DNA from 2 places in the Streptomyces sp. NPDC001220 genome. Region 1 is predicted to be linked to the other one. Evidence: predicted binding sites of a transcription regulator. Region 1 holds the regulator's gene; the other holds the start of a gene.
What was found. The regulator HrcA, encoded in region 1, represses chaperone genes, less so after heat shock. The targets are predictions, from matches to a motif close to TTNGCACTCNGNNNNNCNGAGTGCNAA.
Positions count from the first base shown of each region.

Region 2: groES (co-chaperone GroES) is a predicted target of HrcA. The motif match lies at 2,865-2,891, and genes of this name have one in related genera.

Region 1 covers NZ_JBSFJE010000002.1:140,058-145,601, reverse strand. The annotation lists gene hemW (radical SAM family heme chaperone HemW) at 1-936, shown strand, start outside; gene ACWDGI_RS05255 (DUF3097 domain-containing protein) at 1,022-1,837, opposite strand; gene ACWDGI_RS05250 (MBL fold metallo-hydrolase) at 1,872-2,594, opposite strand; gene hrcA (heat-inducible transcriptional repressor HrcA) at 2,758-3,774, shown strand; gene dnaJ (molecular chaperone DnaJ) at 3,775-4,911, shown strand; gene ACWDGI_RS05235 (nitronate monooxygenase) at 5,181-5,544, shown strand, end outside.
Region 2 covers NZ_JBSFJE010000001.1:325,575-331,118, forward strand. The annotation lists gene ACWDGI_RS01610 (class I SAM-dependent methyltransferase) at 1-1,009, opposite strand, end outside; gene ACWDGI_RS01615 (polysaccharide deacetylase family protein) at 1,100-1,993, shown strand; gene ACWDGI_RS01620 (polysaccharide deacetylase family protein) at 1,990-2,793, shown strand; gene groES (co-chaperone GroES) at 3,038-3,346, shown strand; gene groL (chaperonin GroEL) at 3,465-5,090, shown strand; gene ACWDGI_RS01635 (ester cyclase) at 5,494-5,544, opposite strand, start outside.

The DNA of each region.
Region 1 (5,544 bases):
ACGCCGACCCTGCTGGCCGCCGGTGACCTGGTACGGATGCTGCACGCGATCCGCGACGAGTTCGGTCTGGCCGCCGACGCGGAGGTCACCACGGAGGCGAACCCGGAGTCCGTCGACCCCGCGTATCTGACGGCCCTGCGTGAGGGCGGCTTCAACCGGGTCTCCTTCGGCATGCAGAGCGCCCGGCAGCATGTGCTGCGCGTCCTGGACCGCACGCACACCCCGGGGCGTCCCGAGGCGTGTGTCGCGGAGGCCCGCGCGGCCGGCTTCGAGCACGTCAACCTGGATCTGATCTACGGCACGCCGGGTGAGTCCGACGACGACTGGCGGGCCTCGCTGGACGCGGCGCTCGGAGCCGGCCCGGACCATGTGTCGGCGTACGCGCTGATCGTCGAGGAGGGCACCCAGCTGGCCCGCCGGATCCGCCGGGGCGAGGTCCCGATGACCGACGACGACGTCCACGCGGACCGCTACCTGATCGCCGAGGAGATGCTGTCCGCGGCGGGCTTCGACTGGTACGAGGTGTCCAACTGGGCCACCTCCGAGGCCGCCCGCTGCCTGCACAACGAGCTGTACTGGCGGGGCGCCGACTGGTGGGGCGCGGGACCGGGCGCGCACGCGCACGTGGGCGGTGTGCGCTGGTGGAACGTCAAGCATCCGGGGGCGTACGCGGCGGCGCTGGCGTCGGGGCGGTCGCCGGGGGCCGGGCGTGAGCTCCTCACCGACGAGGACCGCAGGGTGGAGCGGATCCTGCTGGAGCTGCGGCTGCGGGAGGGGGTGCCGCTGACGTTGCTGAAGGAGCAGGGGCTGGCGGCCGCGCGGCGGGCGCTGGGGGAGGGGCTGCTGGAGACCGGCCCGTACGAGGACGGGCGGGCCGTGCTGACGCTGCGCGGGCGGTTGCTGGCGGACGCGGTGGTCAGGGACCTGGTGGACTGAGGGGGCCGGGGCGGCAGGGGTGCCCGGCCGAGGAGCCAAGGAGCCGTCACGAAGTCGATGAAGCCGTCAGTCACGAAGCCGTCAGTCACGAAGTCGATGAAGCCGTCACGAAGTCGATGAGTTCCTCCACCCGCCCCAGCAGTTCCGGTTCCAGGTCCTTGTAGGACCCCACGCGGGCCAGGATCGCCTGCCACACCGCGCCCGTGTTGTCCGAGGGCCAGCCGAGCGCCCGGCACACGCCCGTCTTCCAGTCCTGGCCGTGCGGGACGCGCGGCCAGGACTCGATGCCCAGGGCGGCGGGTTTCACCGCCTCCCAGATGTCGATGTACGGGTGGCCGACCACCAGGGCGTGTTCGCTGGTGACCGACTGTGCGATGCGCCACTCCTTGGTGCCGGGGAGCAGGTGGTCCACCAGGACACCGAGGCGTGCGTCGGGGCCCGGTGCGAAATCGGCGACGATCGACGGGAGGTCGTCGACGCCCTCCAGGTACTCCACGACCACGCCCTCGATGCGCAGGTCGTCGCCCCAGACCTTCTCGACCAGTTCCGCGTCGTGGCGGCCCTCGACGTAGATGCGGCCGGCGCGGGCCACGCGCGCGCGTGCGCCGGGCACGGCGACCGAACCGGAGGCGGTGCGCGCGGGACGTACGGGGCCGGCCGAGGCGGGGCGTACGAGGGTGACCACCCGGCCCTCCAGGAGGAAGCCCCGCGGTTCCAGCGGGAAGACGCGGTGTTTGCCGAAGCGGTCCTCCAGCGTCACCGTGCCCGCCTCGCAGCGGATCACCGCGCCGCAGAAGCCGGTGCCGGGTTCCTCGACGACCAGGCCGGGTTCGGCGGCCACCTCCGGTGCCGGTTTCGGCTTCTTCCACGGCGGGGTCAGGTCGGCGGAGTACTGGCGCATTCGGATGACGATAGGAGAAGCGGCGGCGGCGTGGTCACGACACGCCGAAACGGGCGGCCAGGGCGTCGCGTTGCCGTCGTACGAAGGCCGCGTCCACCACCGCTCCGTGACCGGGCACATACCGGGCGTCCTCGCCGCCGAGGGCGAGCAGCCGGTCCAGGGCGGCCGGCCAGCGGGACGGCACGGCGTCGGGGCCGGCCTGGGGGTCGCCGGACTCCTCCACCAGGTCGCCGCAGAACACCACCGGCGGGTCGCCGGGGACGAGGACGGCGAGGTCGTGGCGGGTGTGGCCGGGGCCCACGTCGGCCAGCAGGGCCCGGCGGCCGTCGCCGAGGTCGAGGTTCCACTCGCCGGAGACAGGGCGGCGGGGCGGGGGCAGCGCGTCGGCCGCCTCCTCGGCCTCCGGGGCCGGCAGGCCGTTGCGGACCGCGTCCAGGCGGAGTGCCTCGCGGCCGTGCGTGAGGACGGCCTCCGCGCCCGCCGCCGCGTACACCTCCGTGCCCGCGAACACCGGGGCGCCGAAGACGTGGTCGAAGTGCGGATGGGTGAGCGCGAGATGGGTCACACGGCGCCCGGCCAGCCGCTGCGCCTCCCCGCGCAGCCTCGCGCCCTCCGCCAGGCTCGACCCCGCGTCCACCATCAGGACCGGGCCCGCCCCGAGGACCAGCCCGGCCGTGCAGTCCCAGCCCGGCAGCCGGCACCGGCCGACCCCCTCGGCCACCCGCTCCCAGCCCAGCTCTTCCCAAGTCACCGTCACACCGCGACGCTAGCGGCAGAACGTCCCGGGTCCTCGCCGACCTTGCCCAGTCGGTACCCGACGGCCGTACACTGGGCCGGGGATGCTGGCACTCGGGCTCGCAGAGTGCCAGGCGAAAGACCCGAAAGGCCGCGGGGACGACTTTCTGGAGGTGTGGCGCTGGATGCTGAGTGAACGCAGGCTTCAGGTATTGCGCGCCATCGTCCAGGACTACGTCGGCACCGAGGAGCCGGTGGGGTCGAAGGCGCTGACCGAGCGGCACAACCTCGGCGTCTCCCCGGCGACCGTGCGCAACGACATGGCCGCCCTGGAGGACGAGGGGTACATCGCCCAGCCGCACACCAGCGCCGGGCGGATCCCGACCGACAAGGGCTACCGGCTGTTCGTCGACAAGCTCGCCGGCGTGAAGCCGATGAGCGCGCCGGAGCGGCGGGCCATCCAGAACTTCCTCGACGGCGCCGTCGACCTCGACGACGTCGTGGCGCGGACGGTGCGGCTGCTGGCGCAGCTGACGCGGCAGGTCGCGGTCGTGCAGTATCCGTCGCTGACCCGGTCCACCGTGCGGCACGTGGAACTGCTCGCGCTGGCGCCGGCCCGGCTGATGCTGGTGCTGATCACCGACACCGGGCGGGTCGAGCAGCGGATGGTCGACTGCCCGGCGCCCTTCGGGGAGTCGTCGCTGGCCGATCTGCGGGCGCGGCTCAACAGCCGGGTCGCCGGTCGCCGGTTCTCGGACGTGCCCCGGCTGGTCGAGGACCTGCCGGACGCCTTCGAGGCCGAGGACCGCGGTACGGTCTCGGCGGTGCTCTCCACCCTGCTGGAGACGCTCGTCGAGGAGAACGAGGAGCGGTTGATGATCGGCGGCACCGCCAATCTCACCCGCTTCGGGCATGACTTTCCCCTCATGATCCGGCCCGTCCTGGAGGCACTGGAGGAGCATGTCGTCCTCCTCAAGCTCATGGGCGAGGCGGGGGATTCGGGCATGACCGTACGCATCGGTCACGAGAACGCCTACGAGGGACTCAACTCCACGTCCGTGGTGTCGGTCGGCTACGGTTCGGGCGGCGAGGCACTCGCCAAACTCGGCGTGGTCGGCCCGACCCGCATGGATTACCCGGGAACGATGGGAGCGGTACGAGCGGTGGCACGGTACGTCGGACAGATCCTGGCGGAGTCGTAAGTGGCCACGGACTACTACGCCGTTCTCGGCGTGCGCCGCGACGCGTCGCAGGAAGAGATCAAGAAGGCCTTCCGTCGGCTCGCGCGCGAGCTGCACCCGGACGTCAACCCGGATCCGAAGACCCAGGAGCGGTTCAAGGAGATCAACGCCGCTTACGAGGTGCTCTCGGACCCGCAGAAGAAGCAGGTCTACGACCTCGGCGGCGATCCGCTCTCGCAGAGCGGCGGCGCGGGCGCGGGCGGCTTCGGGGCCGGTGGTTTCGGAAACTTCTCGGACATCATGGACGCGTTCTTCGGCACCGCGTCGCAGCGCGGCCCGCGATCGCGCACCCGGCGCGGTCAGGACGCCATGATCCGGATCGAGGTCGAGCTCGACGAGGCGGCCTTCGGTACGACCAAGGACATCCAGGTCGACACGGCGGTCGTCTGCAACACCTGCAACGGTGAGGGCGCGGCGCCGGGCACCTCCGCCCAGACGTGTGACATGTGCCGCGGTCGCGGCGAGGTGTCGCAGGTGACCCGGTCCTTCCTGGGCCAGGTCATGACCTCCCGGCCCTGCCCGCAGTGCCAGGGCTTCGGCACGGTCGTGCCGACGCCGTGTCCCGAGTGCGCCGGTGACGGGCGGGTGCGGTCGCGGCGGACGCTGACCGTGAAGATCCCGGCCGGTGTCGACAACGGCACCCGGATCCAGCTCGCCGGCGAGGGCGAGGTCGGGCCCGGTGGCGGTCCGGCCGGCGACCTGTACGTAGAGATCCACGAGCTGCCGCACTCCACGTTCCAGCGGCGCGGCGACGACCTGCACTGCACGGTGACGATCCCGATGACGGCGGCGTCGCTCGGTACGAAGGTGCCGCTGGAGACGCTGGACGGGATGGAGGAGGTCGACATCCGGCCGGGCACGCAGTCCGGGCAGTCGATCCCGCTGCACGGCCGCGGTGTCACGCATCTGCGCGGCGGCGGCCGGGGCGACCTGATCGTCCACGTCGAGGTGACGACCCCGACCAAGCTCGACCCCGAGCAGGAGCGGCTGCTGCGCGAGCTGGCGAAGCTGCGCGGCGAGGAACGGCCGACGGGGCAGTTCCAGCCGGGCCAGCAGGGATTGTTCAGCCGGCTGAAGGACGCGTTCAACGGGCGCTGACGCGGGCTGCGGGAGTTGCCGGGGGTCCGGGGGTCGGCCCCCGGAGGATGCGGTCAGCCGGGCCGGCAGGGATTGTTCAGCCGGCTGGAGGGCGCGTTCAACGGGCGTTGACGGCTCACCGGGCCGGGGCGCCGCCCCTTCGGCCTGGAGACGGGCGCCGCCCCTTCGGCCCGGAGACGGGCGCTGCCCCTTCGGCCCGGAAATATCTGGCATGTGCCAAAGGGACGGCCCGATTCGGTCTTGTTCGGAGGACGTGACAACATGCCGTCATGTCCTCCGCACTGACCGATCTCTTCCCGCTTCCGATCGTGCAGGCCCCGATGGCGGGCGGGGTTTCCGTGCCGCAGCTCGCCGCCGCCGTGTCCGAGGCGGGCGGGCTGGGGTTCCTGGCCGCCGGGTACAAGACCGCCGACGGGATGTACCAGGAGATCAAGCAGCTGCGCGGACTGACCGGCCGCCCCTTCGGGATGAACCTCTTCATGCCGCAGCCGGAGCATGCCGAGTCCGGCGCGGTCGAGGTCTACGCGCATCAGCTGGCCGGTGAGGCCGCCTGGTACGAGACCGAGCTCGGCGACCCGGACAGCGGCCGGGACGACGGGTACGACGCGAAGCTCGCCGTGCTCCTCGACAACC
Region 2 (5,544 bases), on a different contig from region 1:
CGCGCAGCAGCGCCTTCAGCTTCTTGACGTTGAAGGGGAGCCGGTCGGTGATCTCGTACGGCGTAGCCCAGGCGGTGGCGCGCAGCGCGTCGGCGGTGATGTACGCGATCGTCGGGTCGACGAGCCCGCCGTCCAGCTCCTCGGCCGCCTCGGCGACCAGATGGGCGCGGATGACGGCGCCGTCGGGCTCGTACAGGTAGCGTCCGACCGGCCGGACGGCGGGGTCGGGCAGGCCCCGGCCGAGCAGCGTGCGCGGGCCGGGCAGCAGGGTGGCGCGGACCGCCCCGGGCGCCGTCCCGAACCACAGCACCGCCTCCTTCACGTCGCCCGCGTCCGACATCCACTCCGCCTCGGCGTCCGCCGGGACCGCCTCGTGCGGGACGCCTGGGGCGATCTTCAGCGCGGCGGCGCGCGAGGCACCGCGGGCCGCCTCGATCGCCCAGGACAGGGGCGGCGAGTAGGCCTCCGGTTCGAAGATGCGGCCGCGGCCGCCGCGCCGGGCCGGGTCGACGAACACGGCGTCGTAGCCGGCCGTGTCCACCTCCGTGACGTCCGCCTCCCGGACCTCGATCAGGCCGGCCAGCCCCAGCGCGTCCGCGTTCGCCCGCGCCGCGGCCGCCGTCGCCGGGTCCCGGTCCACCGCGAGCACCCGGATCCCGGCCCGCGCGAGCGCGATCGCGTCGCCCCCGATCCCGCAGCACAGGTCGGCGACCGAGGTCACCCCGAGCGCCGTCAGCCGCTGCGCCCGGTACGAGGCGACGCTCGCCCGCGTCGACTGCTCGACCCCGTTCGGCGTGAAGAACATGCGGTCCGCGTCCGCCTCCCCGAACTTCGCCGCCGCCCGCTGCCGCAGCCGGGCCTGGGTGAGTGCCGCCGACACCAGCTCGGCGGGGTGCTCGCGGCGCAGCCGGGTGGCCACGGCGAGTTCGTCGGCGGGCGCGGTGCCGCGCACCTCGGCGAGGAGGGCGCGGCCCTCGGGGGAGAGGAGGGGGGCGAGGACGTCGTTCACCGGGTCATTGTCGGCCAGTCGGTGGATGGTTCGCCTCCGGCGGCGGTGTCGGCGCCGGTTCCGGGGGAGGGCCTGGAAGGATCCGACGCCATGCGAGTAGTCGTACAAAATGACAAAAACGGGTTGAAGGCGGGCGCGGCGGGCCTGCTGGCCGTGGCCGCCCTGATGTCCGGCTGCGCGGGGCCGGACACCGGCTCCACCGCCCGTCCCGCCGCCGGTCAGCAGCCGCCCCGGGCGGCGCCCGCCCCCGCCCCCGACTCCCACGCCGCCCTGGTCGCCGCCGCCAGGCGCTGGGGCCTGGACGCGGTCCCGCTGCGGCCCCCGGCCCCGCCGAAGGTGAAGCCGAGGATCACCGCGCGCGACGGCTTCGAGGTGGACGGGCAGGTGGAGGACGACCTGCCCCCGGTCTTCACCACGATCCCGACCAAGCGGAAGGTCGTCTTCCTGACCATCGACGACGGCTCGAACAAGGACCCGCGGTTCCTCCGGATGATGAACGACCTGCGGATCCCCTACACCGCCTTCCTCAGCAACTACCTCGTCAAGGACGACTACGGCTACTTCCGCACGATGCAGTCCGAGGGCCACACCCTCAACAACCACACCCTGACCCACCCCTATCTGCCCGGCCTCTCCTACGAGGAGCAGAAGGACGAGATCTGCGGCATGCAGGCGATCATGAAGAAGCAGTTCGGCAAGGCGCCGACGGTCTTCCGGCCGCCCTACGGCAACTACAACGGCGACACCCTGCGCGCCGCCAAGTCCTGCGGCATCAAGTACGCGCCGATCTGGGACGAGGAGGTGTTCGTCGACCACTGGGAGTACCGCGAGTGGGACCGCGGCCTGCACCCCGGTGACATCGTGCTCACGCACTTCAGGGGCACGGACGACTGGGACGGCACGATGGTCGACGACATGCGCCGCTTTCTGAACAAGGTCACCCGCGAGGGCTATGCGGTGGCGCGCCTGGAGGACTACCTGTGAGCCGGCCGAGGGCGACGGCCGCGCTGCTGACCGCCGCCCTCCTCCTGGCGGGCTGCGCCCAGTCCGTCGACCCGATCGAACGGCTGGGCAAGAAGGCCGCCGACCGGGTACGGCCGCACGGCCCGGCCGGCGAACAGCCGTACCGCCACTGGGGCCTGACCGCGCCGCTGCTCCCGGCCCCGCACCCACCGCTCCACCCGCTCGCCCTCCACACGAGCCTCCCCCCGGTCGTCGACCACGTCACCACCACCGACAAGGTCGTCTTCCTCACCTACGACGACGGTGCCGAGAAGGACCCCCGGTTCGTGGACATGGTCCGTGAACTGCGGCTCCCGGTGAGCATGTTCCTCACGGACAGCGTGGTCGGCCCCGGCTACGGCCACTTCGCCCGCCTCCAGGAGGTCGGCGCGAGCGTCCAGAACCACACCCTCGACCATCCGGCCATGCCCGGCCTGCCCTACGCCGGCCAGCGCGCCGAGATCTGCGGCCAGCAGGAGAAGCTGAAGTCCCGCTTCGGCATCCGCCCCCGCCTCTTCCGCCCGCCCTACGGCACGTACGACACCACCACCCTGCGCGCGGCGGCCGACTGCGGGGTGGCGGCAGTGGTCCTGTGGCGCGCGGCGATGACGGCCGACGGCATCGCGTACCGCCGCGGTGAGAAGCGGCTGGACCCCGGCGACATCGTCCTGGTCGGTCCGGACGAGGCCACGGGCCTGACCCTGCGCGAACGCACGACCCGCCTGCTCCACCGGGTCCAGGAGAGCGGCCTGACGGTGGGGCGGCTGGAGGACTACCTGTAGGACCGGCGGCAGCCCCAGGGGCGGTCACCGCGGCTCCGGCCACCCTTTTTTCGGCGCCGCGCCGCGGGCAATTGGCACTCCGCTTGACCGAGTGCTAATCGCGGTCATAGTCTCGGCTCTGGCACTCGGCAGATGAGAGTGCCAACAACGCGACGGGCAGGTCCGGCACCCGCGACGACGGATCCACCTGGTCGCCACCTCAGACAGTTAACCCCGTGAGATCTCCGAAGGGGGAGGTCGGATCGTGACGACCACCAGCTCCAAGGTTGCCATCAAGCCGCTCGAGGACCGCATCGTGGTCCAGCCGCTCGACGCCGAGCAGACCACCGCCTCTGGCCTGGTCATCCCGGACACCGCGAAGGAGAAGCCCCAGGAGGGCGCTGTCCTCGCCGTGGGCCCGGGCCGTTTCGAGAACGGCGAGCGCCTGCCGCTCGACGTCAAGGTCGGCGACGTCGTGCTCTACAGCAAGTACGGCGGCACCGAGGTGAAGTACAACGGCGACGAGTACCTCGTCCTCTCGGCTCGCGACGTGCTCGCGATCATCGAGAAGTAGTTCACCCCAAGCACATTCTGCTTTGAGCTGCGCCCCTGGCCCCCGCGACCTTATGAAGCCGGGCGTCAGGGGCGCGGTTCGTTTCACCCACGTTTTCCGAGAGGGCTGAACCGCTCCCATGGCGAAGATCCTGAAGTTCGACGAGGACGCCCGTCGCGCCCTCGAGCGCGGCGTCAACAAGCTTGCCGACACGGTCAAGGTGACGATCGGCCCCAAGGGCCGCAACGTCGTCATCGACAAGAAGTTCGGCGCCCCCACCATCACCAACGACGGTGTCACCATCGCCCGCGAGGTCGAGATCGAGGACCCGTACGAGAACCTCGGCGCGCAGCTGGTGAAGGAGGTGGCGACCAAGACCAACGACATCGCGGGTGACGGTACGACCACCGCCACCGTGCTGGCCCAGGCGCTCGTCCGCGAGGGCCTCAAGAACGTCGCCGCGGGTGCCTCCCCGGCCGCCCTGAAGAAGGGCATCGACGCCGCCGTCGCCGCCATCTCCGAGGACCTGCTCGCGACGGCCCGCCCGATCGACGAGAAGTCCGACATCGCCGCCGTGGCCGCGCTGTCCGCCCAGGACCAGCAGGTCGGCGAGCTCATCGCCGAGGCGATGGACAAGGTCGGCAAGGACGGTGTCATCACCGTCGAGGAGTCCAACACCTTCGGTCTGGAGCTGGACTTCACCGAGGGCATGGCCTTCGACAAGGGCTACCTGTCGCCGTACTTCGTGACGGACCAGGAGCGCATGGAGGCCGTCCTGGAGGACCCCTACATCCTCATCAACCAGGGCAAGGTCTCCTCCATCGCGGACCTGCTCCCGCTGCTCGAGAAGATCATCCAGGGCAACGCCTCCCGCCCGCTGCTGATCATCGCCGAGGACGTCGAGGGCGAGGCGCTCTCCACCCTCGTCGTCAACAAGATCCGCGGCACCTTCAACGCGGTCGCGGTCAAGGCCCCCGGCTTCGGCGACCGCCGCAAGGCGATGCTGGAGGACCTGGCGATCCTCACCGGCGCCACGGTCATCTCCGAGGAGGTCGGCCTCAAGCTCGACCAGGTCGGCCTGGACGTGCTGGGCTCCGCCCGCCGTGTCACGGTCACCAAGGACGACACCACGGTCGTCGACGGTGCCGGTGACTCCGGTGCCGTCACCGGCCGCGTCGCCCAGATCAAGGCCGAGATCGAGAACACCGACTCCGACTGGGACCGCGAGAAGCTCCAGGAGCGCCTCGCGAAGCTGGCCGGCGGCGTGTGCGTGATCAAGGTCGGCGCCGCCACCGAGGTGGAGCTGAAGGAGAAGAAGCACCGTCTGGAGGACGCCATCTCCGCGACCCGCGCCGCGGTCGAGGAGGGCATCGTCTCCGGTGGTGGCTCCGCGCTCGTCCACGCCGCGAAGGTGCTGGAGGGCGGCCTGGGCAAGACCGGCGACGAGGCCACCGGTGTCGCCGTGGTCCGCCGCGCGGTCGTCGAGCCGCTGCGCTGGATCGCCGAGAACGCCGGCCTGGAGGGCTACGTCATCACCTCCAAGGTCGCCGAGCTGGAGAAGGGCCAGGGCTTCAACGCCGCCACCGGCGAGTACGGCGACCTGGTCAAGGCCGGCGTCATCGACCCGGTCAAGGTCACCCGCTCCGCCCTGGAGAACGCGGCCTCCATCGCCTCCCTGCTTCTGACGACCGAGACCCTGGTCGTCGAGAAGAAGGAAGAGGAGGAGCCGGCGGCCGGCGGTCACTCCCACGGCCACTCCCACTGAGGCAACGCCCCAGTAGCCGAAGAAGCCCCCGTCCCCGGTCGTCCGCCGGGAACGGGGGCTTCGCCCCTCGCGGGTACTTCCTACTGTCGTACCACTTCGCCGGTCGTACTACTCCACGACAGCTGCCGGTTCAGGTCTCCGGCGGTCCAGCGCTCCGACCGGTTCAGTCACTTCTGCAGCGCGAGTCCAGCGCGCCGACCGGTTCCGCTCACTGCCGCAGCGAGTCGAGCGCGCCGACCGGTTCCGCTCAGTTCTGCAGCGAGTCGAGTGCGCCGACCGGTTCCGCTTAGTGCCGCAGCGAGTCGAGTGCGCCGACCGGTTCCGCTCAGTTCTGCAGCGAGTCGAGTGTGCCGACCGGTTCCGCTCAGTGCCGCAGCGAGTCGAGCGCTCCGACCGGTTCCGCTCAGTTCTGCAGCGTGTCCAGTGCTCCGAGCCGGTCCATCAGCCCGAGCCG